DNA from 2 places in the Parajatrophihabitans canadensis genome. Region 2 is predicted to be linked to the other one. Evidence: riboswitches for the same ligand, from Rfam matches in the RefSeq annotation. Region 2 holds a riboswitch; the other holds the start of a gene.
The links. Region 2 has a riboswitch for S-adenosylmethionine ahead of thrC (threonine synthase). Riboswitches for the same ligand answer to the same signal wherever they lie in the genome.

Region 1 (11,963 bases), 130 kb from region 2:
CGGCCCCGGCAAGGATCAAGAAACACCGTACGGGTGCTTCAGACTGCGAGTCGCTCGTCGACACGTGGATCTCCGCCGCGTGAGTAGCGCACTGTGTCCGGGCCTCTGACCTTCTTTCCCCGCTAGCCCTGGATACCACCTAGGTTCTCCTGAGCGCCCATTGCCCTTTCCCAGAAAAGGCATGGCGCTCTGCAGGCAGCGCAGCGAGCTTTCTCGGCCTCGCCAACGGTGACTACCCGAAGACCCTCGACAAGTGGCGGGTGCTCACGAGCTCGGGTATCCCGAAGTCGGAACTCAACCCGGCGCCCAGCCTCTGACTAGATTAGGCAATCAGCCCGCCGCGACCCCGTACAACCCCGTTCAACCCCGTACAACAACAGGGAGATGACATGACCGTCCAAGATCTGGCTGAAAATCAAACCGATGATGCCAACTTCGAGCAGAGTTGGCGAGAATGGCACAGCGCGCATCAGAAGGTCCTCGCCGACCCGCACGGATTTTTGGCGATCACCAGCCTGCGCTGGCTCGTCAGCGAACCGAAGCGATTTGATGATGCGCCAGGCGAGTGGTCGACTGGCCAGGACGGTGTCCGTGTCGTGTTGGCGGAAGGGGAAACCCTCGAATTCAATGGCGCCACGCTGCGCGGGGAACACAATTTCGGGCCGATCGCCGAGCGGGACAGCTTGTACCCGGTTTCCGGCGATGTGGTCATCGAGGTCGCCAAGCGCGGCGGCCACGACATCATCCGGCCCCGGCACCCGAGCAACCCATTGCTCGTCCGCTTCGTCGATACGCCTGCCTACGCTCCAGACCCGAGGTGGGCAGTTACCGGCCGCTACTTGCCGTTCGACGAGCCTCGCCCTACGACCGTCGGAGCTGCCGTCGAAGGCCTGCAACACGTCTATGACGCCCCGGGCCGGATCGAATTCGAGCTCGAGGGACAGCCGCTGAGCCTCACCGCGTTCAACGGAAAGGGAGCTGGGAGCCTGCTGGTCCTCTTTACCGATGCCACGTCAGGCGTCACGACGTACGCCGCGAACCGGGCGCTGGCCATTGACCCTCCTGACGCCGACGGGCGGGTGCGGTTGGACTTCAACCGCGCAACGAATCTCCCTTGCGCTTATACCGATCTGGCCACCTGCCCACTTCCGCCGGCCGAGAATCAGCTGCCGGTTGCCGTCGAGGCGGGCGAGAAGATTCCACACGAGCGCCGGTGAAAGGCCACCGATGACCAGCGAGGCAACGGTCACGACCCGGTCGCATCAGCGTAGCTAGATCCGAGAGTCCGTTCAGATGTCATGAGCGCCACCCGAAGGAGCCTGGAGTTATCACGTATGTCCACAGTTCTTGGGGATCCTGTTACAGATCAGTTGGCTCCAGCCAACGCAGCACTTAGCACGCTGGTAGGCGCGGAGCAGGTCGTTCCGCTCGTCGACGGTCGGCAGGTGCGCTATGCAAATCTGGACTACGCGGCCAGCGCACCTGCCTTGCAAGTCGTTGCTGACCAGGTGAACGAACTGCTGCCCTGGTATTCAAGCGTCCATCGCGGCGCCGGTTATCCGTCCCAGGTTTGTACGGCAGCTTATGAATCCGCCCGTACGACGGTCGCCCATTTCGTCGGCGCGCGCGAGGCAGATGTTGTGATCTTCACCCGCAACACGACGGACGCAGTGAACCTGCTTGCGACTGCGGCCCCTGGTCCGGTCGTGTACCTAGATATCGAGCACCATGCCAATCTCTTGCCCTGGCAGGTTCGCGACGGGCGGGTGGTGCTTGCGCGCAACACGCTTGCGGAGACCGTCACGGCTTTGGAGGCAGAGCTTGCCCGGACCCCTGCTGCGTTGCTTGCCGTGACGGGCGCCTCGAATGTCACGGGTGAGCTACTCCCGCTCGCTCTGTTGGCTGACGTAGCCCACCGCCACGGGGCACGCATTGCCGTCGACGGCGCGCAACTGGTGCCGCATCGTCGCGTGGACATCGCCGATGTCGGTGTTGATTACATCGCTTTCTCCGGGCACAAGCTCTACGCGCCCTTCGGGTCAGGGGCGCTGATCGGGCGCAGGGATTGGCTCGACGCGGCGGCGCCGTATCTTGCCGGCGGGGGAGCGGTGCGGCATGTGACGATCGACAGCACCGATTGGACGGACTCGCCGGCTCGGCATGAGGCGGGCACGCCAAACGTGATCGGTGCGGTTGCGCTGGCCGCGGCATGCCGCGCGATACGCGATTTGTCTGAAGCTGCGCTGATACAGCATGAAGCGGCTTTGCTCCGACGGCTCGACGATGGCCTGGCCGAGGTGGGAGCTTGTAGTCTGCGCCTCTGGGGCGACGAGGCAGAGCGGGTCGGGATGGTGACCTTCACCCTGCCCGGATTCTCACCGGAGCTGATTGCTCAATATCTATCAGCCGAACATGGCATCGGAGTGCGGGATGGGCGATTCTGCGCGCACCCGTTACTAACACGGTTCGGGGCCGATCGCGGTGCGGTGCGCGCGAGCGTCGGGCTGGGCACTACTACCGCCGACATCGACCGGCTCTTGGAAGCACTCGCCTCACTCGCGGCGAACGGACCCTCGTGGACCTACGAATTGGTCGATGGCGCTCTCGGGCCGTCTCCTGACCCGCGAACCTCGCCGAACTGGCTTGCAGGCGATGAAAGTCAGCTACCGGCATCGCCTTGCGCAACCACCTAACGCATTCACCATATAGAAGTAATCCTATCTGTGAGGTAGACAATAGAGTCTTTCCCTTGGCCATGAGGGATGATAGTTTCGTTCCACGGTCATGAACGCCAGCGGATAGCCCCGGCTTGCTGGCTGGCAACCCTCGCGTCGCGGTGGGGTGCCCCGGGTGACGACCAGGTCGAAGCAATCGTGCTTCGGCAAGCGTGATCGACGATCAAGGAGAACCTCGTGACAAGCGACAAGCTCGCCGCCGGCTCCCGGCACTTGCGTAGCAGCGGCTGCTTCATCGAACGTCGGCACGTGGATCTCGCGCGGGTATCAAGCGCGCTCTGTCGCTCCTAGATAGTCTTCGCCGCCTTCTGGTCCTGGCCTGATAGGCGAGCCAGTTGCGCCGCTCATCAAACGCTCGGAGCCATCGTCCATGGCGGCTGCGGAGCCGCTGATATCGAACGCCGCGTCGCGGACGTATTGATGTTCCTCTCGTCTTGTCCCGGCCGCCTTTGCGCGCCCGCATGTCCTTTGATTGTAGGAGTTTCCGTGACCGAGCCAGCTGCGCCAACGACAGAGACACCGGTGTTGCCAACGCAATCGACCATCGGCCACTGGCAGCAACCGATGGTTGGGCTGAGTGGTCAAGCCACCGCCGCGACCGAGTTCTCCGGCGCGGACGGCAATCCCGCTGCGCCGACAGAGGGTCCGTCGTTGCGGCCCCTGTCGGCGCAACGGGTGATCCCGCTGCGACATCCCGGTCGGTGGATTGCAACCGTCGTCGTGCTGGTCGTTCTTGCCCAAGTCGTACACGGCCTGATCACGAACCCGTTCTATCAGTGGGATCGCTTCCAGTACTGGTTTGCTCGGCCGGTCATTCTGCGTGGTCTGGTGATCACGCTGAAGGTGACTGCGTGGAGCGCTCTCTTCGGTTTGATCGGAGGGATCCTGCTTGCATTGGGTCGATTGTCAAAGAGCCCGATTCTCCGGGCAGTCAGCTGGATCTATATCTGGTTGTTCCGCTCGATCCCGCTGATCGTGGTGCTGTTGATCCTGTACAACTTTGGGGCTCTGTACAAGACGATGAGCGTTGGCGTACCTTTTGGTCCCGCCTTTGGTAACTTTCGCGAATCGAGCCTCGCGAGCGACATGGTGATCGCCGTCATCGGTTTGAGCCTCAGCGAGGCGGCCTACGCGGCGGAGGTTGTTCGAGCCGGAATACTGTCGGTGGACCAAGGCCAGCACGAGGCCGCTGCGGCTCTCGGGCTACCGAAGGGTTACCAGTTCGGCCGCATCGTGTTGCCTCAAGCGCTGCGTGCCATCGTCCCGTCCTATGTCAATCAACTGATCGGGCTGATCAAAAGCAGCTCGTTGGTCTTCTATGTGTCGCTACTCGATCTGTTCGGTGAAGTGCAGAGCATGGGAAGCACCTACCCCGGCGACATCGTTCCGCTACTGCTCGTCGCGACGGTCTGGTACGTGATCCTGACGAGTTTGGTCTCGATCGCTCAGTTCTACGTCGAGCGGTACTACTCCCGGGGGGCGCTGCGAACCATGCCTCCAACGCCCATACAGCGAATCCGACGCAGTATCAGCGATGTCCGCGCCCGTATCCAGATTGGCGCCGCACGATGACGAGCACCGTCGAGGCCTTCGTCGAGCCATCGGTGGTGGAGATTCACGATGCCCACAAATGGTATGGAACCCATCGGGTCCTGGATGGAATCGACCTGACGATTCCGGCGGGCAAAGTCACCGTGATCCTGGGCCCTTCCGGCTCCGGGAAATCAACCTTGCTCAGGGCTATCAACCACCTGGAGAAGCTGGACATCGGGTACGTCAGCATCAATGGCGAGTTGATCGGAGTGCGAAGGCACGGCACCCGGCTGAAGGAGCTCAGCGAACGTGCGATCCTCAGCCAGCGCGGGCGAATTGGCTTCGTTTTCCAGAACTTCAATCTGTTCCCCCATCTCAGCGCGTTGGACAACGTCTCTGCCGCGCTGATTGCGAACAAGCGCGCTCAGAAGGGCGAGGCTCTCGAGACTGCTCGCGGATTGCTGGGCCGAGTCGGGCTGGCGGACAAGGCCGAAGCCTTTCCGCGTCAGTTGTCCGGTGGCCAGCAACAGCGAGTCGCGATCGCTCGCGCCCTCGCACTCCGACCGGGAGTCATCCTGTTCGACGAGCCAACTTCCGCGCTTGATCCTGAGCGCGTCGGAGAGGTCCTTGCCGTCATCAAGGACTTGGCGACAACCGGGACCACCTTGGTCGTCGTCACCCACGAGATTGGCTTCGCCCGCGAGGTGGCCGATCAGGTGGTGTTTGTCGATGCCGGTCGCATTGTCGAGCAGGGTCCTCCGCACGAAGTACTAGACCACCCCCAACATGCCCGCACCAGGGAATTCCTCAGCAAGGTTCTTTAGCGCACAGCCGTACTCAACGCACAGCCGTACTCAACGCACAGCCGTACTCAACGCACAGCCGTACTCAACGCACTGACGCTCAGCGCAGGGCGATAGCCACCGCAATCTCACCAAGGAGAAGTATGTCCAGGCCAAGATCGAAACTCGTCCAGATCGTCGCGACCGCTACCGCGCTCGTCGCACTTGGTGCCGGCGTGAGCGCCTGCGCCAGCGGTAATGCCTCGACCCCGAAGTCCTCGGCTACCGCAGGGGGAGCTACGGGAACGACCGTGGCAGTGGGCGCGCTCTCCAACGGCGCCGCAACCCCGATCGACTTGCAAGTCGACGCGGTTGCCTCGATCAGGGCAGAGCTGCCGCCAGCTGTCGTCAGCAGCGGCCAGTTCGTCGTCGGCCTCGGGTTGTTGCCTTCAGGCGCGCCGCCCCTTGGCTTCATAGGTTCTGACCAGAAGACGTTGACCGGTTCAGAGGCAGATCTCGGCCGCCTCGTCTCAGCGGTGTTCGGATTGAAGCCAGTGCTCGACAACGCGACCTGGGACAATCTCTTCGTAGGCATCGATTCTGGCAAGACTGACGCCGGGTTCTCCAACATCACCGACACCGAGCAGCGCAAGACGAAATATGACTTCGCCTCATACCGTCAGGACAACCTCGGCTTCGAAGTGCTTAAGTCCAGCTCGTGGAACTTCGACGGCAACTTCGAGAACCTCGCGGGCAAGACGGTCGCCGTTGGCTCGGGTACCAATCAGGAGAAGATTCTTCTGCAGTGGCAAAGCCAGCTCAAGGCAGCAGGCAAGACCCTGAACGTCAAGTACTACCCGGACCAGAACACGACCTACCTAGCGCTGGACTCGGGAAAGATCGATGCCTACTTCACGCCCAATCCTTCGATCGCCTATCACGTCACCCAGACGGCCAACACCCCTAACCCCACTCGTAGTGCAGGTAAGTACTCCGGTGCCGGGGCGACGTTGCAAGGTTTGATCGCTGCCACTACCAAGAAGGGCAGTGGGCTGGCTCAGCCCATCGCCGATGCGATCAACTATCTGATCAAGAACGGTCAGTACACGAAATGGCTTGCCGCCTGGGGCCTTTCCAACGAGGCAGTCGCCACCTCACAGGTGAACCCACCCGGATTGCCGCTCACCAATTCCTGACAGCAAGCTCCTGCGCACGGTGGGGGCGGGGTGATCGTGCCGCCCCCACCAACCAACCATCGAAAGGCAATCGCTCATGACTCTGCGGGTAGCAGTCGTTGGCGGTGGCGTCATGGGCTCATCTGCCGCCTGGCACCTCGCGGCCCGCGGCGCAGACGTGACACTGCTCGAGCAGTACCAACCGGGTCACGACTTGGGTAGCTCCCACGGGAGTTCGCGAATCTTTCGGCTGGCCTACCCCGACGCCGTCTACATCGGGCTGGCCCAGCGGGCGCTGCCGCTGTGGCGTGCTCTCGAAGAGCAGACCAACAGCTCGGTCTTGACGTTGACCGGCGCCCTCGACCACGGGCCAGGCTCCGCCATCGAACCGCTGCGCGACGCCCTGCTGGCTGCTGGCGCTGAAGTACGACTCATCGGCTCGGCCGAAGCGGCCGAACGTTGGCCCGGCCTGCGCATTGACTCCGCGGCGCTATTCCACGCCGACGCTGGGCGCCTGCACGCAGACCGTGCGGTTGTGGCGCTACAGCGCGGAGCCGAGCTGCACGGCGCGTCGATCCGACACGGAGTTCAGGTAACCCAGATCTCGGTTACCGACATTGGACGCGTGCAAATAGTTACCCTCGATGAGGAGGCACTGATCGTCGACGCGGTGGTTGTCGCGGTGGGCGGTTGGGCAACGCAGACGCTCGATCCGCTTGTGAATGGGCTGCCAAGCCTGCGGGTCACCCAAGAGCAGCCAGTCCACTTTCCGACGCCTGACCCGCTCGGATGGCCGAGCTTCATTCACCACCCGGGTGGGGAGTTTGCCGACGAAGGTGGGGTCTATGGACTCGGTAGCGACGACGGTGTCAAGGTGGGCTTTCATGCTGTCGGCCCGGTGGTGAAAGACGCCTACGTCCGAGACCGGCGTATCGACCCGGTAGCTGTCCAACGACTGCAGGACTATGCCGAAACGTGGCTCCCCGGGGTCGATTCCTCGAAGCCAGCGCCCACGACGTGCCTGTACACCGTCACTCCTGATCACAACTTCGTGATCGATCGACAGGGACCCATCACCGTGCTGGCCGGTTTCTCAGGGCACGGTTTCAAGTTCGGCTCGGTCATCGGCGAACTGGCCGCTGACCTGGTCGACGGCAAACCGGGTGTTGCCGGCTTTGCCCTCGGGCCCCGGTGAGATCGCGACCTCATGATGACGCGTCGAGACGCCTCCGACTTGGCGTCAGCATTGTCTGTGACGAGCGTGAACCAACCCGGTCAGTAACCTGCTTATCCTGAAAGCTGAAATCAGAATCGGAGTTCCACCATGTCGCACGCTCGTGAACTTGACGAACCGCATCCGCTGGACAATCCAGCCCGCGCTGCCCTGACCGGTCCGCATGCTCACTTCGCCCAGCGTCGCGGAAACGTGTTGCGCTACCCAGTCGACGTCAGTCCGTTCGTCGCACTACCCGATGAACCTACGGAGCAGGATTGGTTGGACATCGCAGAGCTTGCCGGGCCGGGCGCGGTCGTCCCCTTTGCGGGCTTGTCCGTTCCGACACCTGCGGGCTGGGAGGTTGTCATGCGTGGGGCGGGCGTTCAGATGGTCGACGACGGGATTGCGGCGGCGCACGACGACGAGGCCGTGCGGTTGGGTTCCGGCGACGTCGCAGAGATGCTTGCCCTTATTGAACGGACGAAACCCGGTCCATTCCTGCCGCGCACGGTGGAGCTGGGAACCTACTTAGGCATCCGCCGCGACGGGAAGCTCATCGCGATGGCCGGCGAACGGCTACATCCGCCAGGTTGGACGGAGATCAGCGCGGTTTGTACGGACGCGGAGTACCGCGGGCAAGGCCTCGGCACCCGCTTGGTTCACGCAGTCGCAGCGGGCATCCGCGAACGTGGCGAGACACCGTTTCTGCACGCTGCCGCGAACAATGTCAACGCGATACGGCTCTACGAGGCGCTGGGATTTCGGCTCCGCAGGTCCACCAGCTTTGTCGGCGTACAGGTTCCAGAGGAGGCCTGGGTAGCCTGAGTGTTCCGTCGATTCTCTATCGAAGCTACAGAGATAGTTAGGTATACTTCCGAGATGCGATGGCCTGACTTCTTCCTGATGGGGACACCCAAAGGCGGCACAACGGCGCTGCACTCCGCGCTCGTCGGGCATCCGCAGCTGCACCTATCTACAGTCAAAGAACCCAAGTTCTTTCTCTGCGGCGGCGTGCCACCACCGCGTTCGGGCCAGCGCGGTCCCGGAGACGCCCACAGCGCGCGCGAATGGGTATGGCGCGAATCGGACTATCTGCAGCTGTTCGCGAATGCGCCACACGAGGCTCTGATCGGAGAATCCACCCCGTTCTACCTCTATGACTTCGCGGCTCAACAGCGAATTGCCGACACAACGCCCGATGCCCGCCTCATCGCCGTGATCCGCGACCCCGTTGATCGGGCGTACAGCAACTGGACCCACCTGTGGTCGGACGGGCTGGAACCGATCTCCGATTTCAACGAGGCGCTTGCGCAGGAGGATTCTCGCGTCGCGGCAGGCTACGCCCCGTTCTGGCACTACACCCGCCTCGGGCAATACGGGCACCAGCTTCAGCATCTATACGGTCTGTTTCCCCGCGATCAGGTCCTCGTGTTGCGCTATCGGCAGTTGGCGGAGGAGCCCGACCGAACGATCGCGACGGTCTGCGACTTCCTAGGTGTGCAACAGCATCCGGCCGCAAAGTCCAAGCCCGACAACGTTCATCCGTACGTAGCACCCGGTCTGCGGACGAGGCTCCTCGGTGCCACGATCCGTGCCGGTGCCGCGGCCGGTGCGTTCGCGCCGCCTCAGGTCTGGCGTCGTGTCGAAGCCCCGCTCCGGTCGACATTGCACAAGGGCGGTGGACGTCGTCCGTCACTCTCGGTCGAACAACGACGCGAAGCTCTCGTCGGGTTTCTTGATGACATTGCGCTGTTGGAGGACGTGACAGGGCGCTCTTTCGATGACTGGCGTTCGGACGCTGGTAGAGGTGAATTCAGCCAACGTTGGAAAGGCTGATCAGCTGCGTCCTGATCTCGTTGGATCCGTCAGCAGATGCCGCCTCGAAGTAAACCCGGCCGATGCCGTCGCCGAGGTCAATGACACTCGTGTAGCGCAGCGTGTGCCGGCCGTACGGTGATTGTGCTGGAACTGACTGCGATGCCGTCGTCAAGGGCGTGTCGACCGAAGCGCCGCGGATTGTGCCTGTCCGCTCATACCAATTCTCGCTCGCGTCTGCCCGACCATCGTAGAAACCGAGGACCGAGCCGTCGTGTCGCGGCACGATCGATGCCACGCGGCGTCCACGCCGATCCCAACCCGTGGCCGGCGGAGTGAGAACGACGGCGCCCCACGTCCAGGACAACCCGTCGTCGCTGAAGGCGTAACGCGACGTCATCCGATCTTCCTCACCAGGGTCGTTGAGCGGATGGCAGCACACCCACGCATGCCACTTGCCGTCCCCGTCAACCAAAACCACCGGATCCTTGACGGCGGTCAGGTCGTCGCCCGCCCAGGTCGTCGCCCGTTGTCCCTTGGCCAGGTCGGCCGCATCGTCGGCGTCCAGAGCATCAATCCACCAATGCTTCGAGCCGGGGGTCGACAAGCTCACGTAGATGCGCCAGCCTCCGTCAGGCCTGCGGACGAGCGCCGGCCGCTCCAACGAAGCGCAGTCGAGATCATCGCGATAGAGCGTGCACAACGTGTCGAACCGGACACCGTCGACCGAACGCGCGACCACGTTGGCGTAGCCCCGGCCCTCGTTCACCGGGCGCCGCAAACGGTAAGCCAAGTAGATCGTGCCTTCGGCCCGAACGACGCTCGGAGCACCCGCCCAGTAGCCGTCGCCGACGCCGGGAGCCGCGATAACCAGCTCGCTTGAAGCGAAGTCCAGGTCGGGGCGAGGTCCTATCTTCGTGTCCACGACGCATCACGCTAGCGGACTCTCCTGGACCAGGTGCTGATCCGGTACGGCCTCAGCTGCGTGGAGGTGCCGACAGGTACCGCGGAGTCGTATTGTCGGGCGCATGGCTGCGCTCGTCGTGCGACCGCTGTCGCCCAATACCTGGCAGGACTTCGCGCGCCTTGTCGAGCAACACAACGGCGTGTGGGGCGGTTGCTGGTGCCTGGGATTCCACGCCGAAGGCGCCGAGCAAGGCGCTCATCGCCGTCAGGCCAAGGAGGATCGGGTCCGCAGTGGGACTGCTCACGCCGCATTGGTCTATGACGGTGACGATTGCGTCGGCTGGTGTCAGTTCGGATCGCCCGGGGAGCTGCCGCGCATCAAGCGCAAGCGGGTCTATCAAGCCGGCGAGGTGCGGCCACCAGATTGGCGAATCACCTGCTTCTTCGTGGGTAACGAGTACCGGAACCGAGGAGTTGCTTCGGTGGCGCTGCAAGGTGCGCTCCAGCAGATCGCGAGTCTCGGCGGCGGCTTGGTCGAGAGTTTCCCAGAGGATGTGACAGGTCGGCGGACATCCGGCGGATTCCTGCACAACGCGACGACGTCGATTTTCGAGCGCGAGGGTTTCACCCGTGAGCGTCAATTAGGCAAACATCATTGGCTGATGACCAAGGTTGTCCCTAGATCACGGGTGCGACGCTCGTCATAGGTCGCGCAGCCACCCATCGAGAGCCTCGGCTGCCTCGCTCGCGTCCCGAATCGGGCGGTCGAACGCGGCTCGGCCTGTCCATCGGCCAAGTTGTAGCGCCTGCGCAACGTCCTGCTGGTCGGTCCAGTCGATCTGGACCACAGCGCCAAGAAGTTCGACGCCCTGCACGGACGGTCGCGGCAGTTCCCACGCGCGATTTGACCGCCAGGGGTAGTGGGCGAGTATGACCAACCGGGGCGTCGTCAACCGCAGTACCGCCGGGCGCGTAGGCGCTCCGGCCGCGTGCAGCTGCATCACGCCGTGGAACAAAATCGATTCATCGGCCACAAGCGGCAGCGTCTGCTCCAACTCTGCCAGCGCGCCGCGGAACGTATAGGCAAGTCGCAACTCTCGGCCACGGTCGGTGGGTTCGGTCACGTGGCGCACCCTACCAACGTGCAGCAGGCTGCCGCATGAGCGCAACATGATGGATTGGCCGTCGCCATGTGGATCGGGCGTAAGTGCTGGCCGCCGCGGTTGATTGTGATTAGCGTTGTCACCAGGCAACCGTTCCCGGGAGCCACCAGTTTGGAGCACCACCTGCATGACCGAATTACAACTTGAAATCGTCCCATTGGCCGTAGCTTTCGTCCTCTCGTCCATCATCGGCTTTGAACGCGAACTGCGTCACAAGGTTGCTGGCCTTCGTACTCACGCGATGGTCGGTATGGGCGCAGCGGTGATCATGTTGATCAGCAAGTATGGTTTCGACGATATTCTGCGGCCGGGCATGGTGGTGTTGAACCCGGCCCAACTCGCCGGGCAGATCGTGAGCGGAATCGGTTTTCTCGGTGCGGGAATCATCTTCGTCCGGCGCGAAAGTGCCCGGGGGCTCATCACTGCGGCGAGCATCTGGTTGGTGGCAGCGATAGGCATGGCTGCCGGCGCAGGTCTGTACACGTTGGCCGTCGCCGCCACGGTCGGCGATCTGCTCATCACCATTCTCTACACGCCGGTTATCGAACGGCTTCGGGACAATCAGAACGTCTTGAGCGAGATCTCCCTTACCTACGAACAGGGAACCGGCGTGCTGAGGCAGGCGATGAGCGAGCTGA
Region 2 (11,963 bases):
TGAGGTCATAGCTCTGACACCTCGCGCGCCAACAGGTCGGCGGCGGTTTCGCGGCGAATCAACGTCCGCGCCCGGCCGTCCTCGAGACCGATGATCGGTAAGCGGGGGACCTGGTTGTAGTTGGAAGCCATGCTGTGGTGATAGGCGCCGGTCGCGGGGACCGTGAGTAAGTCACCGGCATGGATGTCGCCTGGCAACAACGCATCTGCGATCAGCACATCGCCGGACTCGCAATGCTGACCGGCGACCGTGACGTGCTCGTCGACCGCTGGTGACAGGCGTCCGAGTAGCCGAGCGGTGTAGCGCGCACCGTACAGAGCCGGCCGAGGGTTGTCGGCCATTCCGCCGTCGACCATGACCCAGATCCGGTTGGCCGTTCGCTTCACGCTGACGACGCGATACACGGTGACGCCTGCCGGCCCGGCGATCGAGCGGCCCGGCTCAACCGCCAACCTTGGTATGGCAATTCGGCGTGTTTTACAAGCCAGCCGGACGGCGCGACGGATCTGGGCAGCCGTGTCGCTGATGTCGAGGGCGACATCGCCGCTGTGATAGGCAATCCCGAATCCGCCACCGAGGTTCAGTTCCGGCAACGACAGGCCGAAGTTGGACTCGATGACGGCCAGCTGATCGACCATCGTCCGAGCGGCTTGCACGTACGGTTCGGCCTGAAATATCTGCGAGCCGAGGTGACAGTGCAGGCCGACGAGCTCGAGGTTGGTGGCCGCCAGTACGCGTTCGACGGCAAGGTTCACCGAGCCATCGAGAATGGACATGCCGAACTTCTGTCCTTCAACTCCGGTCGTGATCGCCGGATGCGTGCCGGCGTCGACGCCTGGGATGACGCGCAAGAGCACCTGCTGACGGTGGCCGCCATAGGCCAGTGATGCCAACAGCTCGACCTCGCCGACGCTGTCGACCACAATGCGGCCAATCCCCATCGCCATCGCCGCGCGGAGTAACCCGGCGGTCTTGGCGTTGCCGTGCAGAGTGATGCGGTCGATCGGAAAGGACGCGGCGCGAGCGATGGACAGTTCGCCGGGGGTGCAGACGTCCAGCCGTAGGCCGGCGTCCTCGACCCATCGGCATACTGCTTTTGTCAGCAGCGCCTTGCCTGCATAGGAGACTTCGCCGTCAGCGAATGCACGCCGGTATTCCTGCGCTCGGGAGCGGAACTCTGCGACATCGATGACCTGAGTGGCGGTGCCGTGATCGCGGACCACCGACATCAGGCTGACTCCGGCTATCGACATGTCGCCGGCCGGAAGGTGATGTGCCGAGGCTGGCCACAGCCACGGTTCGATCGGGTGTGGCAGTGAACTTCGTAGGGATGGGATGAGCTCGGCGAGCGTCATGTTGGTGACTCCAAATGTCGGGACACCTGAAACGATCGTCGCCATCGGGCACCGCGCCCGGTTTGCTAGCGAGATCATCACGCGTCGCCCGGCGAATTCTCACAATCCACTAGCGACGGTTAGGCGCTGATGAGAGCTGCGGCACTGAGCGGTGCTAATTGAGCGGTGCTAACCGAGCGGTGCTAACTGAGGGTTGCTAGTGGTGCAGGTCGGCAGTATCGAGCTCGTCATCGACCCGGACGTCGCGGCTGGCGTACCACCCGCCGGCACCTGAAAGGCCCAGCGCGATGAACAGCAGCACGAACGGCCAGGTCCAATTGTCATTCGTGGCACCGAGCATTAGTCCGACGAGTACAGGGCCGCCTCCTGCGATCACGTAACCCACGGTCTGGACGAATCCGGACAACGTCGCCGTCACGGCGATGGCTCGCGAGCGCAGGCCGATCATCGTCAGATTCAGCGGGAAGATACCCCCGCCGATACCGGCCAGGCACATCCACAGCCAGGATCCACCGACCGGAGCGATCAGCATGCCGAGGTATGCGATGGCTGCAGAGCCGATCATGACTGCGATGAGGGGACGTTGCCCGCGCGCGGCGAGGGATGGAATCACGATCGATACCGGGATCGAAACGGCTGAGAAGAAGGCGACGAGCAGCCCCGCCCGGGTCTCATCGAGACCTTCGTGGCGAAAGAACTCAGCGAACCAACCGAAGGATATGTAGGCCTGCATTGATTGGAAGGCAAACATGATGGTCAGCGCCCACACCGTTCGGCTGTGGACGAGCCGGGCCATCGGCACGCGGGTGTCGACGGCGTCACGCTCCGGTCGATCAGCGCTCAGGGTGGGCAGCCAGGGCAGCAGTGCTATCGCGGAGAGCACGGCCCAGAAGCCGATTCCGACGCGCCAGCTGCCACCGGCGTGCGCGATCGGCACGGTGAACGCGGCGGCCGCTGTGGTGCCGATGGCGAGTGCGGTGGTGTAGACGGCGGTCATCCGGCCGATCTGGTTCGGAAAATGCCGCTTCACCAAGGTCGGCATGAGGACGTTTGCCACCGCTCCGCCAGCAAGGGCAAGCACGCTGAGCATGACGAACAGCCACAGCGATCCGGCCAGTGCTCGGGTGAAAACTCCGATTACCGCCGCGAGCAGGGCGGTTACCAGAACTCGCTGGTAACCGAAGCGATGAGCAAGCCTAGGTGCGTTGGACCCTATGGCGGCGAAGCACAGCACCGGCAACGTGGTGATGAAGCCCGCTGCGCCACTGGAGATGCCCAGCCCGTCCTGCAGCTCGTCCAGGACCGGGCCGATGCTTGTCACCGCGACCCGCATGGTGAAGCCGGTCAGAATGAGGCCGGCGACGATCAGCGTGCCGCCCTGGCGACGGGTCAGCTCGTTGCTGGTCCGCGCCACAGGTCGACGCCACCCTCCACCGCGTGCTCGTCGATCTCGTCCAACTCGGCGTCGCTGAATGCGAGGTTGTCGAGCGCCGCGACATTCTGTTCGAGTTGGCGTACCGAGGATGCACCTATCAGAACGGAGGAAACCCGATCGTCGCGCGCCACCCAGGCAAGGGCCAGTTGAGCCAGTGACTGCCCGCGACGCTCGGCGATGCGATTCAGCGCACGGATGTGCTCGCGATTCTGTTCGGTCAGCAGCTCTGGTGACAGTGAGGAGTTCGCGGCCATCCGGGAGTCCTTCGGCACGCCGGACAGATACTTGTCGGTCAACATACCTTGAGCCAAAGGCGAAAACGCGATACAGCCAGCACCGACTTCTTCCAGAGTCTCGAGCAATCCGCTCTCTACCCAACGGTTCAGCATTGAGTACGAGGGCTGGTGGATGAACAGCGGAGTACCCAGCTCGGCGAGAATGCGCGCGGCTTCTGCGGTTCGCTCGGCAGAGTAGGACGATATGCCGGCGTACAGCGCTTTGCCTGATCGCACTGCAGTGTCCAGAGCGCCCATTGTCTCTTCGAGCGGCGTGTCTGGATCGAAGCGATGTGAGTAAAAGACGTCGACGTAGTCCACGCCCATTCGAGCCAGCGACTGATCGAGACTGGTGAGCAGATATTTGCGCGATCCGAGATCTCCGTATGGACCGGGCCACATGTCCCAACCGGCCTTCGTGGAAATGAAGAGCTCTGGTCGGTACGGACGCAGATCTTGTTTGAGAATGCGCCCGAAGTTTTCTTCCGCGCCACCGTATGGAGGCCCGTAGTTGTTGGCCAGATCGATGTGGCAGATGCCGAGATCAAAGGCCCGACGCAGGATCGCGCGTTGAGTCTCCAGGGGCCGGTCATCACCGAAGTTGTGCCACAAACCCAACGAAATAAGGGGAAGCTGGATACCGCTTCGGCCGACCCGCCGGTAGGTCATCGAGTCGTAGCGATCTTCGGCCGCCAAATAGTTCATATCGCCATTCTTGCAGACGAATCACTGACACCTGTCGGGCGATAGATATTGCGCCGAACCGGCTGCGAGGTGGGCGCAGCTCAGCCAGCGGTTACGGGACCGATGGTCAAGGTGCAGCCACGGAACGTCAGGGGCAAGACGATCTTCTGGGTCTGGTTCGGCACGATGACCTGGACCGAATCGGAGTTGTTCGCGTTGCAGGTCGAGTCGTTGCTGAGGGCAGCGGACGCGCTCGCACCGGGGCGCAGCACGACTGGACTTGCCGGTGCGGATGAGCGCACCGCGGGTTGCCCGAGCGGTGCACCGGCGAGAAGGAGTTGTGCGCCAGGAAAACCAGTGATCGAACAGGTCGCGGCAGATTTATTGGTGAACGACAACGTTGCGTACTGGTGGCCGTTAAGGCCTGAACCGCGTTGGACGCCTACGGTGAGCGCCGCCGTCGCGCACGCGGGTGGTCCGACTGGTGGCACGGTGGCAGACGTCGAAGCTGTTGGCGTCGGCCGGGTCGAACTGGCGGTGGACGACGCGGCAGTGCTGCTAGGCGGCACGCTTGCGCTCGTGCTGGCGGAGCTACTGTCGGGCGTTGATGATGATGCCGACACAGAGGTGCTGCCACTTACCGTCGGTGACGGTGCCTTGGTGCAACCCGCCAAAGTGATGACGGCGACCGCACTGCCCACGATGACCAGAACGGCGGTGCGCGCAGTTACAAGGCCGCGGGCAGTGGTACGTGAGGTTGCTGGAGTTATCGGCACCGAATTAACCTAATTCATCCGGAGATCGAGACCGGTAGGCGTGCCGCGAAGCGTCTGCGCCCAGTCACGGTTGCCTGCTCACCCGATAGACCTGTGTGCTGACATCATCGCCGCCCAGAAACGCCGACGCGCTCGCAGTCCAGGCCGCTATAGAAGGGTCCTCGCTGGCATCGGCATCGCGGGCCGCCGGTAGATAAGCAGTTGCCAGATCGTGCCGAGCCCCCAAGCCGTGATCGTTCGGAGAACCTTCATTGGTGGTCACCGTGAGCTGGTTCACCGTGTGGCGATTCTCAGTGGCATCGAGCATCGGAACGATGTCACCTGAGTTCTCAAAGGACAGCACCTGAACGTGGGCAGGAATATCGATGAGTCCGATCGGTGCCCCCGCTGTCACCACATGGGTGATATTCAAGCCGGGTGAGCCGGGTGAGCCGGGCGAGCCGGATGGGCCGGATGGGCCGGGCGAGCGGGCCAGATCGGCAGCGAGCCGGGCCGCGATGATGCCGCCCTGGCTGTGGCCGACCAGCATGATCGGTTCGTCGGAGCGCACTCCGCTGGCCGCGAGGGCCGCCATGATGCCGCGCTCGTAGGCGGTCTGCTCGTTGCCGAGCGCGCGGAGATTGGTGCCTAGGTTTGCCACGTTCGGATCATTGCGGTCGAGTGCGTTCCATTCCTTTGTGCCCGTGACATCGACGATGACGCTGCGGGCGCGAGACCCGTCGGCGAGGGTCCTGCTGACGAATCGAACGTCGATGCCCCCGCCGTCGGTGTGCTCGTTGCGGCACTCGAGCCCGCGGAGCAGGTCGGCGACGTCGCGCGGGGGGCCCTTGGAGTCATCGGTCGGATCTGTCGGATGTCGGGTCAGGACAGGCTTGCCGTCGGGGTAGATCGTCCCCAGCGTCGCAGAGTAGTGCCCGAGCGCAGCGGGTCGACCGAAGGACGCGGACGTGGGCGAGGCCGTCCCGTGTTGAGCTGCGGTCGCCGCTGCACCCGCGGTCGTGATCGCGTCCAGTGCGAGCGTGACCACCTCGGGATCGTGCTCAACCAGCGTCTTGAGGGCCGTGCCAAGCCTGCGCGGATCGCCGTGTTCGCAAGCGAGAACGGCTTCGGACTCGCTGGCCGCGATCGCTGAAGGCAACCTGCGTAGCGCCGTGACTACCGGCGTCCAGCGACTCGTCAGGTCGTCCACGGCCGAATAGCCCTGTGCCGCGGCCCCAAGCGCGACTCCGAGGAAGACGCATTCGGCTCCTGCCGCCGTGGCCAGAACTGCCGTTCGCGACGCCGTGGAAGCGAGGTCGAACGCGCCGACGGGATCGAGCGCGGCTAGGGCGAGCGAGTGTGGATCGATCAGAACCTGCAATGCCACGACAGCGGCGTCGCCGAGCACCGTTGCCAGCTTGTCCAGGACTCCGGCGAGAGCGCTCAGCTCAACGAAGTCAGCGGCGATCGAGTACGCCCCGCCGGTGACCGCGACCGTCCCGGCGCTCGTCATAACAGCTCGACAATCGGGGCTAGGCCAACGCTGCTGCCGACCGTCGCGGCGAGGTGAGCTGCGGCTCGAGCCCGCTGGGCTGCCGTGTCTTCGTGGTGATGCTGCACGGCGGCGGTGTCGCGAAGTTTGTCGGCGACGCGGTGACAGGCGCCAAGCAGGTTCTGGAGCGCGGCGGAGAACTGGAGGGAGGCCGGCGAGTGCCATTGGCAGGCGCCCGCGCGAGCCCGGAGTTCATCGCAGGCGCGGTCGAGCTGTTGTGCCGTCTGTTCAAGCCTGCGGCCGAGCACGCCGACCGGCGCGTAGCGGCGGGGAGCACAGTTGTGTTGATTCGTTGCCATGGCACGAGCGTGGTCGGTTCGTCGCCTCGATATCCGGCTTTGCGGCTGGCTGTGGAAATCGAGAGCTAGCTGTGGATATCGGCCGATCGTGGCGTGCGGAACCCAGTGGGCTGACGCGACACGCACGGCTGATTCAATGACGACTGGTTCAGCGACCTCGCGCCGAGCATGGTTGAATGATTGCGCACCGAATTACACCGGTGAGATTCATAGTCCAAGACCTGTTACAGGTGACGTATTGGCGGGGGCCGACAGTCCGCCCGCGATGATGCTCGGAGGCCGCATGGAACTCGCGCCCACCGCGGTCAATGCACCCGGCGGCAAGCCTGACGCCGGCGCACCGGCCGTTTCGGGAGCCGATTCTGATGGCGCACCACCGATCGAGGTGGGTGTGGCTCCTGGCGCAGAAGAGTCTGAAGAGCTGGGTGGCCTCAACCGGCGAGACCGCGAGATTCTGGCCTTCGAACGACAGTGGTGGAAATACGCCGGCGCCAAGGAACAGGCCATTCGCGAGTTGTTCGATATGTCCGCTACCCGCTACTACCAGGTGCTCAACGGACTGATCGACTCGTCAGAAGCGCTGGCGGCAGACCCTATGCTGGTCAAGCGGCTGAGGCGACTTCGAGCCAGTCGCCAGCGGCAGCGCTCTGCTCGCCGCCTGGGCATCGAGGTCTAACCATAATTTATGTCGCATATTGCTCCGCCGTCGTCGCGACGTCGGCGTGTTGAGTTACTGCTTGGCGTCGTTTTGGCGTCGGTCGGGGTGCTCGTCGCGGTCCTTGCCTTTGTCGCGCTGAATCACCCCAAGGGGCGCCAAGCCGACCGGGCTAGCGTCGGAGTCTCTAGTTCCGCCTCCGCCGCTACGACCAAGAAGTCGACGCCCGCCACGACGTCGCCGAAACCAACGACATCTACGACCGCAGCGGCACCGACCGACCCGGCTACGGCGACCAAACCGACCGTCAATCGCCCGTCCGTCATTGTGCTGAACAACTCGGGCACCGACGGGCTGGGCGGCATTGCTGTGACAAGGCTCGTACAAGGCGGCTGGACAGCAACGGACGGCGGCGTCTTCAGCGGCGACATTCTCTCTACCGCGGCCTACTACGACCCGAACGCCGCTGGGGCTCAGTCGGCGGCAACGGCACTGCAGGCTCAGTTTCCGCAGATCAAGCGGATCAAGCCTCGTTTTGACGGCCTTCCCGAGGGTCCGATCGTCCTCGTTCTGACCAGCGACTACAGTTAGGCGCACAACGTTCGGCAGTGCGTGTCATTTCTTGCCTGGTTCCGCGCGCGGACTACATATCGCTCATCCAGAGGGGCAGAGGGACCGGCCCGTTGAAGCCCCGGCAACCACCGCGATAGACCGTATTGCTGCTGACGAATGCAGCGTGTGGCGTCCAGCCACATAGACCGGCGACATCGCGAGGTAGGTGCCAACTCCGGCCTGGTCGTCACCACGACGCCCGGGAAAGATGAGGAGAGGCCTCGGAATGACTGCTGTGATCAATCGCCCCGCTGGTACGTCCGGCGAAACTCCCGCTTCAGGTTTGGTGTGTCGCAACTGCGGCGCGACCTATCCCCTCGGCGCCCAACACGCCTGCTTCGAGTGTTTCGGCCCCCTTGAGATCGGCTACGACCCGCAGCGGCTGGCGCGCGTGACCCGCGCCCAGATCGAGGCCGGGCCATATTCGCTCTGGCGCTACGCCGGATTGCTGCCCGCCGGGCACAACGCCGAGACTCGGGTCGATTCCGGCACCGGCATGACGCCCTTGATCAGGGCCGACAGGCTCGCGGATCTGCTGGGGTTCACGGCACCGGTGTGGGTCAAGGACGATTCAGCCAACCCGACCCATTCCTTCAAGGACCGGGTCGTTTCGGTGGCGATCACGGCCGCGCGCGAACTCGGCTTCAGCCGGATCGCATGCGCTTCAACCGGAAACCTCGCCAACTCCGTGGCCGCCCACGCATCGCGAATCGGCATGGACTCGATTGTCTTCATTCCGGCGGACCTCGAACCCGCAAAGATCACTCAGACCGCGATCTACGGCGGCACTCTGGTCGCCATCGACGGCTCCTACGATGACGTGAATCGGTTGTGCAGCGAGCTCGCGGAGACCGATGAGTTCGAGTCCACCGCGTTCGTGAACGTCAACGTGCGCCCGTACTACGCCGAGGGCTCGAAGACGCTCGGGTTCGAGGTCGCTGAGCAACTCGGCTGGCGGCTGCCGCCCCAGGTCGTGGCACCGATGGCATCGGGGTCGATGCTGACCAAGGTGCACAAGGCGTTCAAAGAGCTGCAGGCAATCGGTCTCGTCGAGCCGAGCGACTACCGGATTTACGGTGCCCAGTCCACCGGCTGCTCACCCATCGCCCAGGCGTTCGCCGACGGTAGCGACACCGTGATTCCGGTCAAGCCGACTGGCATCGCGAAATCGCTCAACATCGGAAATCCCGCGGACGGGCCGTACGCCCTCGACGCCGTTCGCTCCACCGGCGGCGCGATGGCTCATGTGAATGACGACGAGATCCGGGCCGGGATCCAGTTGCTTGCTGAGACTTGCGGCGTGTTCACCGAAACGGCTGGCGGCGTCACGACGGCCGTGCTGAAGAAGCTGGTCGAGTCCGGCCAGATCGACACCACGCGTGAGACGGTCCTTTACAACACCGGCGACGGGCTGAAGACAGTCGATGCGGTCGCCGAGCAGGTTGGCCCGACCGCGGTAATTCCGCCGACGCTCAAGGGGATGCGGGCAGCAGGTTTGCTCTAGCGGGACGCTGCCGACTCACGTCGTCGATCGCCTGCGCGGTCGCGGTACCACAGCGGCAGAGCCACCCATAGCAGCAGAAACACGATCGCGAGCAGCGCGGTTGTGGTTATCGCGAAGGCTCGTCCGACGACGTAGTCGAGAATCAGCAGTACGCCGCTGAGGACCGACAGCAGCAGGAAGCTCGTGCCGGCAATCGCCAACCTGCTCGCAGTCAGCACGAGTTCTTCTTTCAGCCCCTGTCGAAAGACCAGCCGGTGAAAGGCTACCGGCGCGATCAGCAATGCGATGGCCAGCGTGGACAATATCAACGTCAGCACGTAGATCGTCCGCTGAAAGGTGTCGATGCTCTGGAACCGCTGCTGAAACGCGATCGACAGCATGAAGGCGAACAGGATCTGGACGCCGGTCTCTGAGACCCGTAATTCTTGGAGCAACTCAGCGTAGTTGCGATCAAGGCGCGCGGCGTTGGTTTCATTGCGCCCGTCGTCGGCTGCTGTCGACAGATCTTCATCGGCCATGCGGGCGCCCCCACGATCGGTACGGATCATCGGTCGGTACGGATCGGTCCAGGCTATGCGCCGGACGGCGCACCGGACGAGATCGACGACAACATCGGACCGACGCTGACATTCGGGATCAAACAGGCGGCGACGGGGACGGAGGGTAGAGCATGCGGGTTGCGCGTTGCATATTCGATGGTCTCGGTTTGGTTGAGATTTCTAGCCAGTGAATCTCGTTGCGTGTTAATTTCTGCCTTGGTCGTAGTACCAAGCGTTTCGCCAGACGAAGGGCCACGACGGCAGGCATCACGCCGACCGGCCGTGCGCGTTGATCGGGACCGAAGGAACGAAGACCCCGCCCTCACGACGGGTGAGCGACGGAAGGCCCCTAGCAAGGAGTGCACGTGGCCCAGGGCAGCGTTAAGTGGTTCAACAATGAGAAGGGCTACGGCTTCATCGCCGTGGACGGTGGCCAGGACGTATTCGTCCACTACAGCGCCATCGAGTCGGACGGGTACCGCTCTCTTGATGAAGGTCAGCGAGTGGAATTCGAAGTCGCTCAGGGACCCAAGGGTCCGCAGGCCGAAGGCGTTCGCGTCGTCGGTTAGTCACGCTGGCGCATGACACCGTCAGCCTGAACCGTCAACTGAACCGCCGCAGTATCAAACCCTCAATACCGCCGCCGCCGACCCGGATCGCACACCGATTCGGGCCGGTAGCGCGCGTTCGAACGGGTCTCCCTACGGTCAGAGTGAGCGCATCGAACTCTCAGCGGGTACGTTCCAATGGTGGATGCTGAGTCGGTACATCGTCTCGCTGAGCTGTTCTCCGAGCTCGGACGTGACCTCATGTCCGAGCGCAGTCTCGAGGACACCCTGACGCTGATCTCGCGACGCGCTGTCGAGCTGGTACCGGGCGCGGAAGAGGCGGCGGTGAGCCGTGGCCGCGTCGGCAAGTTCGAGACCGTCGGCGCCACCAGTGACCTTCCGCTGCGGGTCGATCGAATCCAGTACGAGCTCAACAGCGGCCCGTGTGTCGATGCGGCCGAGGAGAACACGACCTTTCGGACGGGCGATCTGGCGGCTGACCGAAGGTGGCCGGAATTCGGCCGCCGCGCCGCGGCCCAAGAGAGCATCTTCAGCATGCTGTCGACCAGGCTGTTCCTCGAGGACGATGACCTGCTGGCCGCCCTCAACCTGTACTCGACGAAGCATGACGCCTTCGATGACTCTGATCAGACGGTGGCGCTGATGTTCACCACGCATGCATCGCTGGCAGTGACGACCGCACGGATGCACGAGCAGGTCGAACACCTCGAGCGCGCGCTGCAGAGTAACCGCGGTATCGGTGTCGCTATGGGCGTCTTGATGAGCCAATACAAGCTCACCCAGGCTCAGGCTTTTGATCTGCTGCGGATGGCGAGTCAGAACACCCACCGCAAGCTCGTCGATGTGGCGATGGACGTCGCGGAATCTGGGGAGCTCAAGCTGCCGCCGCCTCCGACGAAGCTCGCCTGAGCCGACCTGACTCGGGTGCGGCAATCGTCCTGACACCGACCGGACACCGACCTGACACCGACGGACACCGACCTGACACCGACGGACACCGACCTGACAGGCGGCCCGCTGGCGAAGCCGCCAAGCGATCATGCACAATGCTGCCGTCACAATGTGTATCGGCAAGACGACTCTTCTGGGGGCTGAACAGCATGGATACGAACGAGATGCTGGAGCTGTCGCAGGAGTTTGCCGCGCTCGGCAACGAACTGCACGGGGACGGCGACAACGCAGCGGCGCTACATCGCATGGTCGAACTTGCGGTCAAGCACGTCGACGGCTGTAGCTGGGCAAGCATTACCGTACTTCGAGGCAAGCAAGCCCACACGCTCGCTGCTTCTGATCCAGTGGCCGCGCGGGCCGATGCGCTGCAGTACGAACTGAACGAAGGTCCGTGCGTGCAGGCGGCGGAGGACGACGCCGACTATTTGCTGTTCGACGTCGCCAACGAGCCCCGCTGGCCCCGGTTTGCCGCTGCCGTCGCCGAACAGACACCGGTTCGCAGCGTCCTGTCGTTCCAGCTGCTTGCCGAAGAATCCGCCGCGCTGAACCTGTTCGCCGACGAGCCGGCCGCGTTCGGCGACGAGGCGATCAACACCGCGACCATCTTTGCCGCCCACGCCTCGAGCCTGGTTGCGCTGCACGATGCCGAGGGCCACGCGGCAAACCTCGAGTCGGCCCTGCACAGCAACCGCGAGATCGGTGTCGCGCTGGGGGTGCTGATGGCCCATCACAAGGTGAGGCAGGACGAGGCGTTCTCGCTGCTTCGTACCGCGAGCCA

Region 1: another riboswitch for S-adenosylmethionine. It lies ahead of ACSMXN_RS03245 (putative leader peptide); the one in region 2 lies ahead of thrC (threonine synthase).

Annotation. Positions count from the first base shown of each region.
Region 1 covers NZ_CM132445.1:674,092-686,054, forward strand. Annotated here, with positions in the region: gene ACSMXN_RS03230 (putative leader peptide) at 1-109, shown strand, start outside; gene ACSMXN_RS03235 (DUF1684 domain-containing protein) at 390-1,217, shown strand; gene ACSMXN_RS03240 (aminotransferase class V-fold PLP-dependent enzyme) at 1,335-2,693, shown strand; SAM riboswitch class IV at 2,781-2,894, shown strand; gene ACSMXN_RS03245 (putative leader peptide) at 2,913-3,026, shown strand; gene ACSMXN_RS03250 (amino acid ABC transporter permease) at 3,300-4,307, shown strand; gene ACSMXN_RS03255 (amino acid ABC transporter ATP-binding protein) at 4,304-5,092, shown strand; gene ACSMXN_RS03260 (transporter substrate-binding domain-containing protein) at 5,215-6,246, shown strand; gene ACSMXN_RS03265 (FAD-dependent oxidoreductase) at 6,323-7,420, shown strand; gene ACSMXN_RS03270 (GNAT family N-acetyltransferase) at 7,550-8,266, shown strand; gene ACSMXN_RS03275 (sulfotransferase family protein) at 8,321-9,277, shown strand; gene ACSMXN_RS03280 (hypothetical protein) at 9,255-10,181, opposite strand; gene ACSMXN_RS03285 (GNAT family N-acetyltransferase) at 10,285-10,869, shown strand; gene ACSMXN_RS03290 (hypothetical protein) at 10,864-11,286, opposite strand; gene ACSMXN_RS03295 (MgtC/SapB family protein) at 11,453-11,963, shown strand, end outside.
Region 2 covers NZ_CM132445.1:540,103-552,065, forward strand. Annotated here, with positions in the region: gene ACSMXN_RS02610 (hypothetical protein) at 1-9, opposite strand, end outside; gene lysA (diaminopimelate decarboxylase) at 6-1,355, opposite strand; gene ACSMXN_RS02620 (CynX/NimT family MFS transporter) at 1,552-2,769, opposite strand; gene mgrA (L-glyceraldehyde 3-phosphate reductase) at 2,745-3,770, opposite strand; gene ACSMXN_RS02630 (DUF4232 domain-containing protein) at 3,851-4,525, opposite strand; gene ACSMXN_RS02635 (hypothetical protein) at 4,590-6,017, opposite strand; gene ACSMXN_RS02640 (hypothetical protein) at 6,014-6,355, opposite strand; gene ACSMXN_RS02645 (DUF3263 domain-containing protein) at 6,639-7,031, shown strand; gene ACSMXN_RS02650 (LytR C-terminal domain-containing protein) at 7,041-7,601, shown strand; SAM riboswitch class I at 7,662-7,837, shown strand; gene thrC (threonine synthase) at 7,849-9,126, shown strand; gene ACSMXN_RS02660 (DUF6328 family protein) at 9,123-9,644, opposite strand; gene ACSMXN_RS02665 (cold-shock protein) at 10,031-10,234, shown strand; gene ACSMXN_RS02670 (GAF and ANTAR domain-containing protein) at 10,412-11,143, shown strand; gene ACSMXN_RS02675 (GAF and ANTAR domain-containing protein) at 11,335-11,963, shown strand, end outside.